2 regions of the Delftia sp. 11MD genome follow, and region 2 is predicted to be linked to the other one. Evidence: riboswitches for the same ligand, from Rfam matches in the RefSeq annotation. Region 2 holds a riboswitch; the other holds the start of a gene.

The links. Region 2 has a riboswitch for S-adenosylhomocysteine ahead of metH (methionine synthase). Riboswitches for the same ligand answer to the same signal wherever they lie in the genome.
Region 1: it holds a riboswitch for S-adenosylhomocysteine, as region 2 does, so the genes downstream of both, ahcY (adenosylhomocysteinase) here and metH (methionine synthase) in region 2, are expected to answer to the same signal.

The regions. Positions count from the first base shown of each region.
Region 1 is NZ_CP194333.1:805,649-811,362, reverse strand. Features, by position in the region: gene ACRSCF_RS03650 (septal ring lytic transglycosylase RlpA family protein) at 1-178, opposite strand, end outside; gene metF (methylenetetrahydrofolate reductase [NAD(P)H]) at 257-1,084, opposite strand; gene ACRSCF_RS03640 (TlyA family RNA methyltransferase) at 1,107-2,309, opposite strand; gene ahcY (adenosylhomocysteinase) at 2,467-3,897, opposite strand; S-adenosyl-L-homocysteine riboswitch at 3,968-4,052, opposite strand; gene ACRSCF_RS03630 (response regulator) at 4,060-4,794, opposite strand; gene ACRSCF_RS03625 (sensor histidine kinase) at 4,806-5,714, opposite strand, start outside.
Region 2 is NZ_CP194333.1:249,109-254,822, forward strand. Features, by position in the region: gene ACRSCF_RS01085 (FmdB family zinc ribbon protein) at 1-125, shown strand, start outside; gene ACRSCF_RS01090 (amino acid ABC transporter ATP-binding protein) at 198-944, opposite strand; gene ACRSCF_RS01095 (amino acid ABC transporter permease) at 931-1,584, opposite strand; gene ACRSCF_RS01100 (amino acid ABC transporter permease) at 1,581-2,309, opposite strand; gene ACRSCF_RS01105 (transporter substrate-binding domain-containing protein) at 2,341-3,147, opposite strand; gene ACRSCF_RS01110 (FadR/GntR family transcriptional regulator) at 3,144-3,923, opposite strand; S-adenosyl-L-homocysteine riboswitch at 4,201-4,327, shown strand; gene metH (methionine synthase) at 4,355-5,714, shown strand, end outside.

The DNA of each region.
Region 1 (5,714 bases), 560 kb from region 2:
CGGCCGAGGGCACGGCCGATGGCGTCTGGCCTTCATCCATTGCCGCCGCACCTGCGGTCAGGGCGCCGGACTCGGCATCGCTTTGTGCCACGGGAGCCGGCGCGCAGCCGGCCAGGGTGGCGGTGATGGCGCACATGGCCAGCCAGCGCCAGTGCAGGCGTCGAAAACCACGATCCATGGGCAAAAACCTCCAGGGAACGCCTGACCGTTCCCAAGTTCTAGAGGGTCGCCCGGGGCCGGCGCAGTGGCTGCGCGCTCAAAGGCCCAATCGATCGCAGATTTCCAGCGTGGCGACGCTCTGGTTCATCGTATAGAAGTGCAGCCCGGGAGCGCCCTGGCTGCGCAACTGCTCGCATAGACGGGACACGACATCAAGGCCGAAGGCGCGAATGGACGCCGTGTCATCTCCGTAAGCCTGCAGACGCAGGCGGATCCAGCGCGGGATCTCGGCGCCGCAGGCGTCCGAGAAGCGCATCAGCTGCGTAGAGCTGGTGATGGGCATGATGCCGGGAACAACCGGTGCATCAAGCCCCATGCCGCGCGCCGCATCAACGAAACGGCAGTAGGCGTCGGCATTGTAGAAATATTGGGTGATCGCGGAATCCGCGCCAGCGCGCACTTTAGCCGCAAACGCATCCAGATCGGACTGTGGGGATTTCGCCTGCGGATGGACCTCCGGGTAGGCAGCCACCTCGATGTGGAACCAGTCGCCGAACTCGCGGCGGATGAATTCCACGAGATCGCTGGCGTACTGGAATTCGCCACCCAGGCCATAGCCGCTGGGCAGGTCGCCGCGCAGCGCGACGATGCGGCGCACGCCCATGGCCTTCAGCTCCTGCAGTTCGGCGCGCACCTTGTCGTGCGTGGCGCCCACGCAGGAGAAATGCGATGCCGCGCTGACGCCTTCGTTCTGGATGTCACGCACCATGGCGAAGGTGCCCGTCTGCGTGGAGCCGCCCGCGCCATAGGTGACGGAGCAGAACTGGGGCTTGCGCGCATAGAGGTTCTTGCGCACCTGCACATGCTTGGTCGCGCCCTCGGGCGTCTTGGTCGGGAAGAACTCGAAGCTGATCGGAAAGCTCATGTAAGACTCGCTGCTCAGTGTTTCATTCGTTGCGTTTGCGCAGCTTGGCGCGGCCCGGACCGGGCACGCCGAACTCGGTACTGGTGTCGATCACACGCTCGTTGCGCTGCTCGCGCAGCACGGTGCGGGACACGCGCTTAGGCGCGGCCGGCTTAGGAGCGGCCTTCACGGCCGAGCGGGGCTCGTCGTCGTCCTGCGTTTCAGGCTGCTCTGGCTCCTTCACCACGGCCGCCTGCTGGGCATGCACGAAGAATTCGCGGTTGCCGTCGCCGCCTTCGATGGCCGACTCCATCCAGCCCTTGACCTCCAGGCCCAGCTCGCCCAGGCAGGTGCGGATGCGCTGCTCCACCTCGGTGAACAGGGCCGCATCGCGCACGATGCCGCCCTTGCCGACCTGGCCCGGCTGCAGCTCGAACTGCGGCTTGACCAGCATCAGCAGCTGGCCATGCGGCTTGAGCAGGCGCGTGACGGCCGGCAGCACCAGGGTCAGAGAGATGAAGGACAGATCGCCCGTGACGAAGTCGAACTGCGGCGTGATGTCCACGTCGGCAAACTCGGCGCGGCGGCGGCGCTGCGTGGCCACCGTGCCCTCATCGCGCGCCTTGCCCTTGGCCGCGCGCTCGGCCTTGAAGGCCTCGATCTCGTTTTCCTTGGCGTCGTCGCTGTCGTCGTAGTCCTCGTCGACCACGCCGCCGTTGCGCATCCAGGCATAGGGCGCCACGGGCTGGGTGTCGTTGTCGTCGGGATCTTCTTCCCAGCGTTCGGACAGCACTTCCTCGCAGGCCTCCTGCAGGCCCTCTGCCGTCACCGCGCGGGCATTGACGCCTTCGACGCAGATCACGCGCGCATCCGAGCGCAGCCGCTCATGCAGCTGGCCATGGCCCACGTCCACGCCGATGACCTGGGCGGCGCCTGCCTGCAGCAGGCAGTCGGTGAAACCGCCCGTGCTCTGGCCCACGTCCAGGCAGCGCAGGCCGTCCACCGACAGCTTGGTAGCCGCCAGCGCGCCTTCCAGCTTCAGCCCGCCGCGCGAGATGAACCGGGCCTCGGCCCCGTCCAGCAACTGCAGCTCGGCACCTGCGGGAATCTCGTCACCGTTCTTGGCGACCTTCTTCCACGGCGTCAACGGCGTCATGCGCCACTGCACGCCACCCGCAATCAGCCGCTGCGCCTGCGAGCGCGTGGCCGCATGGCCGGCTTCCACCAAAAATACATCTGCGCGCATAGCGTCGCTCCAGGAAATCTCAGTTGACTAATGCCCGAAACCGGCGCGACCCAACTCAGGGACGCCAAGCAAGGGCCGCCCCGCAGCGAGGGCGTCGTCCCCCTCCCCCGCGAAGCGGGTAGAGAGGGGGAAGGCGCGTCAGCGCCTCAGGGGGTGCTTAATACCTATAAGTTTCGGGCTTGTAGGGACCCTGCTTGCTCACGCCGATATAGGCAGCCTGGCCGTCCGTCAGCTCGGTCAGCATGGCGCCGACCTTCTTCAGGTGCAGGCGGGCAACCTTCTCGTCCAGGATCTTGGGCAGCACGTAGACCTTGCCGACCTCGTAGGCATCGGGCTTGGTGAACAGCTCGATCTGGGCGATGGTCTGGTTGGCGAACGAGGCGCTCATCACGAAGCTGGGGTGGCCGGTGGCGCAGCCCAGGTTCACCAGGCGGCCCTTGGCCAGCAGGATGATCTTCTTGCCGTCAGGGAAGGTGATGTGGTCCACCTGGGGCTTGATCTCTTCCCACTGGTACTGCTCGATGGAGGCGACGTCGATCTCGTTGTCGAAGTGGCCGATGTTGCAGACGATGGCTTCGTTCTTCATGGCCACCATGTGCTCGTGGCGGATGATGTCGCGGTTGCCGGTGGTGGTCACGAAGATGTCGGCCTTGTCTGCCGCCCACTCCATGGTCACGACCTTGTAGCCTTCCATGGCGGCCTGCAGGGCGTTGATGGGATCGATCTCGGTGACCCAGACCTGGGCCGACAGCGCGCGCAGCGCCTGGGCGCAGCCCTTGCCCACGTCGCCGTAACCGGCCACCACGGCGACCTTGCCGGCGATCATCACGTCGGTGGCGCGCTTGATGCCGTCCACCAGCGATTCGCGGCAGCCGTAGAGGTTGTCGAACTTGCTCTTGGTGACGGAGTCGTTGACGTTGATGGCGCGGAACTTCAGCGTGCCCTTGGCCGACATCTCGTTGAGGCGGTGCACGCCGGTGGTGGTCTCTTCGGTCACGCCGATGATGTGGGCGCTCTTGCGCGTATACCAGGTGGGGTCCTGGGCCAGCTTGGCGCGGATGGCGGCGAAGGCGATCTTCTCTTCCTCGGAGGCGGGGTTGTCCAGCACGGACAGGTCCTTTTCGGCGCGCATGCCCAGGTGCAGCAGCATGGTGGCATCGCCGCCGTCGTCCAGGATCATGTTGGGGCCTTCGCCTTCGGTACCGGCGGCGCCGAATTCAAAGATGCGGTGGGTGTAGTCCCAGTAGTCGGCCAGCGATTCACCCTTGATGGCGAACACGGGCGTGCCCGTGGCGGCGATGGCGGCGGCGGCATGGTCCTGAGTCGAGAAAATGTTGCACGAGGCCCAGCGCACGTCGGCGCCCAGGGCCTTGAGCGTCTCGATCAGCACGGCCGTCTGGATGGTCATGTGCAGCGAGCCGGCGATGCGCGCGCCCTTGAGCGGCTGTGCCGCGGCGAATTCCTCGCGCGTGGCCATCAGGCCGGGCATTTCGGTTTCGGCGATCAGGATTTCCTTGCGGCCCCAGGCGGCGAGGGAAATGTCAGCGATGGCCGTGTCGGCGGAAACGGGACGAACAGCAGCGTTCATGGTTTTCTCCAAAAGATGAATGAAAAACCACGTTCTGCGGGAGACGAAAAAAAGCTCACCGCACAGAAAGCGTGGGCGAGCGTCGTTGCAGGTATGACTCCGAGCCTCGCAGACCGCATCTGGTGAATGGGCCTGCTGCAACGCTCCTCGGAGAGGCGCTGATTATACCGATCCCGGGGATGCCTCACCGCCCAGCCCCACAAGCCGGTAGCCCACCTGCAGCTCGGTCACCAGGTGGCGCGGCTGGGCCGGCTCGTCCTCGATCTTCTGGCGCAGATTGGCCATGTGCACGCGCAGGTAATGGGCACGGCCCAGGTATTCGGGTCCCCAGACCTGCAGCAGCAGCTGGCGGTGGGTCATCACACGGCCCTGGGCGGCGATCAGCGCCGCCAGCAGGCGGAATTCGATGGGCGTGAGGTGCACCGGCTGGCCCGCACGCCGCACCTCGTGCGTGGCCAGGTCCACCTGCACCTGGCCGAAGTGCACCTGGCTGGATGCAACTGCGCCGCCTGCGGCCCCCAGTTGCTGGCGGCGGCGCAGCATCACGCGCAGCCGGGCCAGCAGCTCGGGCACACCGAAAGGCTTGACCAGGTAATCGTCTGCGCCGGCGTCCAGGGCGGCCACCTTCTCGTCCTCGCGCTCGCGCGCGGAAAGCACGAGCACGGGCACGGAGGACCATCCGCGCAGCTCGGTGAGAACCTGCTTGCCGTCGGCATCCGGCAGGCCCAGGTCGAGGATGACCAGATCGGGCTGGCGGCTCGCCGCCTCGATCAGGCCCCGGCGCGCGCTGTCGGCCTCGAAGACCTGCCAGCCCTCGTCCTCCAGCACCAGGCGCACGAAGCGGCGGATGCCGGGGTCGTCCTCGATCATCAGGATGCGGTTGGTGGGCGTGCTCATGGCGCAAGACTCTAATCGAGCAATGGCTGCTCCGGCACCGGAAAGCGCAGCGTGAACACGGTGCCGGGGCCTGGGCGCGCGGCAGCGGCCTCGATGCGCCCGCCATGGGCCTCGACAATGCTGCGCACCAGCGCCAGCCCCAGGCCTATGCCCGAGACGGTGGACTCGGCCGTGCCGCGCGTGAAGGGCTCGAACAGCGTCTCCACGGGCAGGTGTGGCGGCAGGCCGGGCCCGCCATCCTGCACGGCCACAAGCACCTCGCCGTCCTGTTCGCGTGCGTGGATGGTCAGCGGCGTGCCGGCCGGCGTGTACTTGGCGGCGTTGTCCAGCAGGTTGACCAGCACGCGCTCCATGAGCACGGCATCGAGCTGCAGCAGCGGCAGGCTGGCGGGCACGTCGGTGCTCACGGGATGCTCGTGCAGGCGCGCGCGCATCTGGCGCAGCGCGCTGCCGACCACTTCATCCAGCGGCAGCCATTCTCGCTGCAGGTGCACGCCGCCTTGCTGCAGGCGCGCCATGTCCAGCAGGTTCTCCACCAGTCGCTGCATGGCCTGGGCCTGGATGCGGACCTGCTCCAGCATGTCGGCTGCGCCGCCCGGCGGCACATGGCGCTGCGCGGCCTCGGCCGCGCCCAGGATGGTGGTCAGCGGCGTGCGCAGGTCGTGCGAGACGGCCGACAGCAAGGTGTTGCGCATGCGCTCGCCCTCCATGGCGATCTGGGTCTGCTGGGCCACGGCCACGAAGTGCTGACGCTCCAGCGCCAGCGCCACCTGGCTGGCACACGCCTCCAGCAGGCGCTGCTCCTCGGGCACCTCCAGGCGCTGGGGCGCACGCAGTTGCAGCACCAGTACGCCCCGCATGCGCACGGGCGCCGCCAGCGGCACGTAGCGGGCCGGCGCGGCCGGCAACGTGTCCGTGCC
Region 2 (5,714 bases):
CGCGCATGCGCCACCCCTCGGGCTGCGGCTGCTGCAGCGGCGCCAGCAAGCGCGGCTCCACGGTCACGGCGCCCAACGGCGCCAAGACCTTCCCGACCAAGCGGCCCTGGATGATCAGCCACTGACCGCGGCCCCTGCGCCGCACCGATGCAAAAAAGGCCCGCGACGCGGGCCTTTGTCCTGCCTGGCCGTACCGCTCAGTGCACGGCGCCGATGAAGCCGGCCAGCTCCGGCGTCTGCGGGCTGGCGAACAGCTGCTTGGCCGGGCCGCTTTCGTGGATCAGGCCCTGGTGCATGAACACCAGCTGGTCGCCCACGTCGCGGGCAAAGCGCATCTCGTGCGTGACCATGATCAGCGTCATGCCCTCGGCGGCGAGCTGCTTGACCACGGCCAGCACCTCGTTGACCAGCTCCGGGTCCAGGGCCGAGGTGATCTCGTCGCACAGCAGCACCTTGGGCTGCATGGCCAGCGCGCGCGCAATGGCCACGCGCTGCTGCTGGCCGCCGCTGAGCTGGTCGGGGTAGCTGTCGTACTTGTCGCCCAGGCCGACCTTGGCCAGCATCTGGCGCGCCAGCGCCGCCGCCTCGGGCTTTTTCACGCCCTTGACCACGGTGGGCGACAGGGCCACGTTCTCGCCCGCCGTCAGGTGGGGGAACAGGTTGAACTGCTGGAAGACCATGCCCACGTTCAGGCGCAGCGCGCGCAGCTGGGCGGGCGAGGGCGCGCTCCCCTCCGAGCCCTTGAGCACGGCGTCGTCCACCACGATCTGGCCGGACTGGATGGCCTCCAGCCCGTTGATGGAGCGCAGCAGCGTGCTCTTGCCCGAGCCGCTGCGGCCGATGATAGCGACCACCTGGCCGCTGTCCACGCTCAGGTCCACGCCCTTGAGCACATGGTTGTTGCCGTAATGCTTGTGAACGGCGCGCACATCAACGAGCGGCATAGAGTTTCTTCTCCAGATGGGATGCGTAGAGGGACAGGGGCCAGCACAGCAGGAAGTAGCCTGCGGCGACCAGGCCGTAGATGAGGAAGGGCTGGAAGGTGGCGTTGGCCAGCATGGAGCCGAGCTTGGTCAGCTCGCTGAAGCCGATGATCGAGGCCACCGCCGTGCCCTTGATGATCTGTACCGAGAAGCCGACCGTGGGCGCTATCGACAGGCGCAGCGCCTGCGGCAGCACCACATGGCGCATCTGCTGCAGGTAGCCCATGGCCAGGCTGGACGAGGCTTCCCACTGGCCGCTGGGGATGGACTCCACGCAGCCGCGCCAGACCTCGGCCAGGTAGGCGCTGGTGTACAGCGTCAGGCCGATGGCGGCCGCCGTCCAGGGCGAGATGTCCAGGCCGGCCATGGACGAGCCGAAGAACACGATGAACATCTGCATCAGCAGCGGCGTGTTCTGGAAGGCCTGGATATAGGCCTTGGCCAGGCGGCGCAGGTTCAGGCTGCGGCCCACGCGGGCGAACAGCACCAGCAATCCGGTGGCGCCGCCCAGCACGAAGGCCAGCAGCGACAGCGCCAGCGTGGCCAGCAGACCCTCGGCCAGCTTGGCCAGGATGGGCAGCAGGGGAATGTCGGCAATCATGCGGCGTCTCCGGCAGTGGTCGCAGGTGTAGCGGGTGCAGCGGGCCGGGCTGCACGCGGCGTGCGGCGGCCCACCACGAAGCGATGGCCTATCCAGGCCAGCAACTGGCGCAGTGCCAGGGCCAGCACGAAGTACGCTGCCGTCACCACCAGGTAGGTCTCGAACGCGCGGAAGTTGCGCGACTGGATGAAGTTGGCCGCAAACGTCAGGTCCTGGGCGGCGATCTGCGAGACCACCGAGGTGCCCAGCATCACGATCACGATCTGGCTGCTCAGCGAGGGCCAGACCCGCTGCAGCGCAGGGCGCAGTACCACATGGCGGAAGACCGCCCAGCGGCCCATGCCCAGCGCGCCAGCGGCTTCCAGCTGGCCGCGCGGCGTCTCCTGGATGCCGGCGCGCACGATCTCGGTGATGTAGGCGCCCAGGTTGATCACCGTGGTCAGCAGGCAGGCCTGCCATTCGTTGATCTGCACGCCCAGCGAAGGCAGGCCGAAGAACACGAACATCAGCTGCACCAGGAAGGGCGTGTTGCGTATGCCCTCCACGTACACCTTGAACAGCCAGTGCAGCGGCGCAATGCGCCAGGCGCGGCTGACGCCGCCGGCCACGCCGATGGCGCCGCCCAGCACGGCGCCCGCCGCCGTCAGCGCCAGCGTGAAGCCTGCGCCCTGTGCCAGCAGGCCGCTGTAGTCGAACACGGCACCGAAGTCGAATTGATAGGCCATGGAAGGATTTCCGGGAACAGGGGCGCAGCGGTTACAGGGTGGCGGGCAGCGGCATCTTCATCCAGCGCTGGGACAGGCCGGTCAGGCGGCCGTCGGCCTTGAGCTTGGTGATGATGGCGTCCACCTTCTGCAGCAGCGCCGGCTCGCCCTTGGCCACGCCGATGTAGCAGGGCGTGTCCTCGACCGCGAACTTCACGTCCAGCTGGCGCAGCCTGGTGCGCTCGTTGACGGCGTTGGCCACGATGTTGCCCAGCGTCACCAGCTGCACCTGGCCCGTCAGATAGCTTTGCGCGGTGGCGTTGTTGTCCTCGTAGCGCTTGATGGTGGCCGAGGCCGGCGCCACCTGCGTGAGGGCCAGGTCCTCGGTGGAGCCGCGCGTCACGCCCACGGTCTTGCCGGCCAGGTCGGCAGGGGCCTTGATGCTCACGTCCTTGGGGCCGTAGACGCTCTTGGGGAAGGGCGCATAGGCCTGGGTGAAGTCGATCACCTTGGCGCGCTCGGCGTTCTTGCCCAGGCTGGAGATGACGATGTCGGCCTTGCCCGTGGTCAGGAAGGGGATGCGGTTGGTGCTGGTCACGGGCACCAGCTCCACCTTCACGCCCAGCTCCTGGGCGACCAGGGCGGCCATGTCGATGTCATAGCCCTGCAGCTTCAGGTCGGTGCCCAGCGAGCCGAAGGGCGGGAAGTCCTGCGGAATCGCCACGCGCAGCACGCCGGCCTTCTGGATGTTGGCCAGCATGTCGGCATGGGCTGCGCCGCCCAGGCCGGCAGCGGCCAGGGTGGCGGCCGCCAGGGCGGTGCGGATGAATGCGCGGCGGGGTGTCAGGGGGGAAGTCATGCGAAAGCTCCTTCGGAAGGTGGGGTGAGGCGAAAGGAAAGCGGGTCCGGTTCGGGCGCTGGTGTATCGGGCGCCGTTGTGTCGGGCTCCGGTGTGTCGAGATCGATGCCGCTGCGCCTGGCGGCCGACAGCAGGTGGGCGCGCATGGCGCCCGCGGCACCCGGCGCATCGCCCGCGCAGACGGCCTGCACGATGGCGTCGTGCTCGCGCACGGGCTGGTCGTCGGCGCCGCTCCAGGCAAAGGGCAGGCGCAGGCTGTGGCTGATGGCCAGCTCCAGCTGGCGCGCCATGGCCACCAGGCCCGGGTTGCCCGACAGCTGGGCCAGCAGCAGGTGGAACTGCAGATCGGCGTCGGCGGCGGCCAGCAGGTCGCTGCGGGCGAGGGCATGGGCCAGCTGGGACTGGGTCCATTGCAGCTGGCGCAGGCCGCTGTCGTCGGCGCGCACGGCCGCCAGCGCGGCCCAACCGGGCTCCAGCACCAGGCGCAGCTCGATCAGCTGGCGCGGCGACAGCGTGCCCAGCGCCGGGGTGGCGTAGGCGCGGTGCATGCGTGCACGGCCGCTGTGCGGGCCGTTGATGCGCACGCCCTTGCCCGGCTGGATCTCGACCAGGCCCAGGGCCTCCAGCATGGACAGCGCCTCGCGCAGCGAAGCGCGGCTGATGCCCAGCTGCCGGGCCAGCTCGCGCTGCGGCGGCAGCTGGCTGCCGCCGGGGTAGTGGCCGCTCAGGATGTGCTGCTGCAGCGTCTGGGCCATCGATATCGGAATGCTTTGCATGGGCTGGCGCGGGTGGAGGGTTTTGGCCTGACTGGTCAGACCACGTACCCAGCAGATAGCGAATTGCGTGCCAGATGCAAAAAAAGGAGCGTTGTCCTCAGGCGTTGCAAAGAATCCGGGGCGATGGGGCATCCACAATCTGCCCCGAAGGCGCTGCCGGCGGCCCGCGCTGCCGCGCTTTGGTGCAGTGCCGCATGGCTTTGTGCAGGCCTGCCCCGAATGCGGGCGTAAAACCCGCACTGCAGGCCGCCGCCAGCCGCCGTAGAATCCCGGGCTTTGGCCCGAGGAGCGTTGCAGCGCGGCACCCGCCCATCCGTACACCGGATCGCGTGCCGCGTCAGGCTTGGGCCAGGTGCAGGTTCCCGGCCGGACCGCGCCCACGGTGCCAACGACGCTCACCTGTTGCCATGCCGTTTTTGCAGGTGAGCTTGATGTCGTCCTCTTTCACTCCCCCTCCCATGCGTCTGTCGGGCCTGGAGCCTGTCTCCATCGGCGAGGGCACGCTGTTCGTCAACGTGGGCGAGCGCACCAACGTCACGGGCTCCAAGGCCTTTGCGCGCATGATCCTCAACGAACAGTACGAGGAAGCGCTGTCCGTGGCACGCCAGCAGGTGGAAAACGGCGCCCAGGTGATCGACGTGAACATGGACGAGGCCATGCTCGACAGCAAGGCCGCCATGGTGCGCTTCCTGAACCTCATCGCCTCCGAGCCCGACATCGCCAAGGTGCCGGTCATGGTGGACAGCTCCAAGTGGGAAGTCATCGAGGCCGGCCTGCGCTGCCTGCAGGGCAAGGGCATCGTCAACTCCATCTCCATGAAGGAAGGCCTGGATGAATTCAAGCGCCAGGCCCGGCTGATCAGGCGCTACGGCGCGGCCGCCGTGGTCATGGCCTTCGACGAGAAGGGCCAGGCCGACACCTACCAGCGCAAGATCGAGATCTGCGAGCGCGCCTACCGCATCCTGGTGGACGAGGTGGGCTTCCCGCCCGAGGACATCGTCTTCGACCCCAACATCTTCGCCGTGGCCACCGGCATCGAGGAACACGACAACTACGCCGTGGACTTCATCGAGGCCGTGCGCTGGATCAAGCGCAACCTGCCCGGCGCCAAGGTCTCGGGCGGCGTCTCCAACGTGAGCTTCAGCTTCCGCGGCAACGACCCCGTGCGCGAGGCCATCCACACCGTGTTCCTGTACCACGCCATCTCGGCGGGCATGGACATGGGCATCGTCAACGCCGGCATGGTCGGCGTCTATGACGACCTGGAGCCCCAGCTGCGCGAGCGCGTGGAAGACGTGGTGCTCAACCGCCGCCCTGACGCCGCCGAGCGCCTGCTGGAGATTGCCGACGCCGCCAAGGGCGCCGCCAAGGACGACAGCAAGAAGCTCGAATGGCGCGGCACGCCCGAGAACCCGAAGACCGTGGACGAGCGCCTGTCGCACGCCCTGGTGCACGGCATCACCGACTTCATCGTCGCCGACACCGAAGAGGCCTACCAGCAGATCGTGGTGCAGGGCGGCGGCCGCCCGCTGCACGTGATTGAAGGCCCGCTCATGGACGGCATGAACATCGTCGGCGACCTGTTCGGCGCCGGCAAGATGTTCCTGCCCCAGGTGGTCAAGTCGGCGCGCGTGATGAAGCAGGCCGTGGCCCACCTCGTGCCCTACATCGAAGAGGAAAAGCGCCAGCAGGAAGCGGCGGGCCTGGACGTGTCCAGCAAGGGCAAGATCGTCATCGCCACCGTCAAGGGCGATGTGCACGACATCGGCAAGAACATCGTCACCGTGGTCC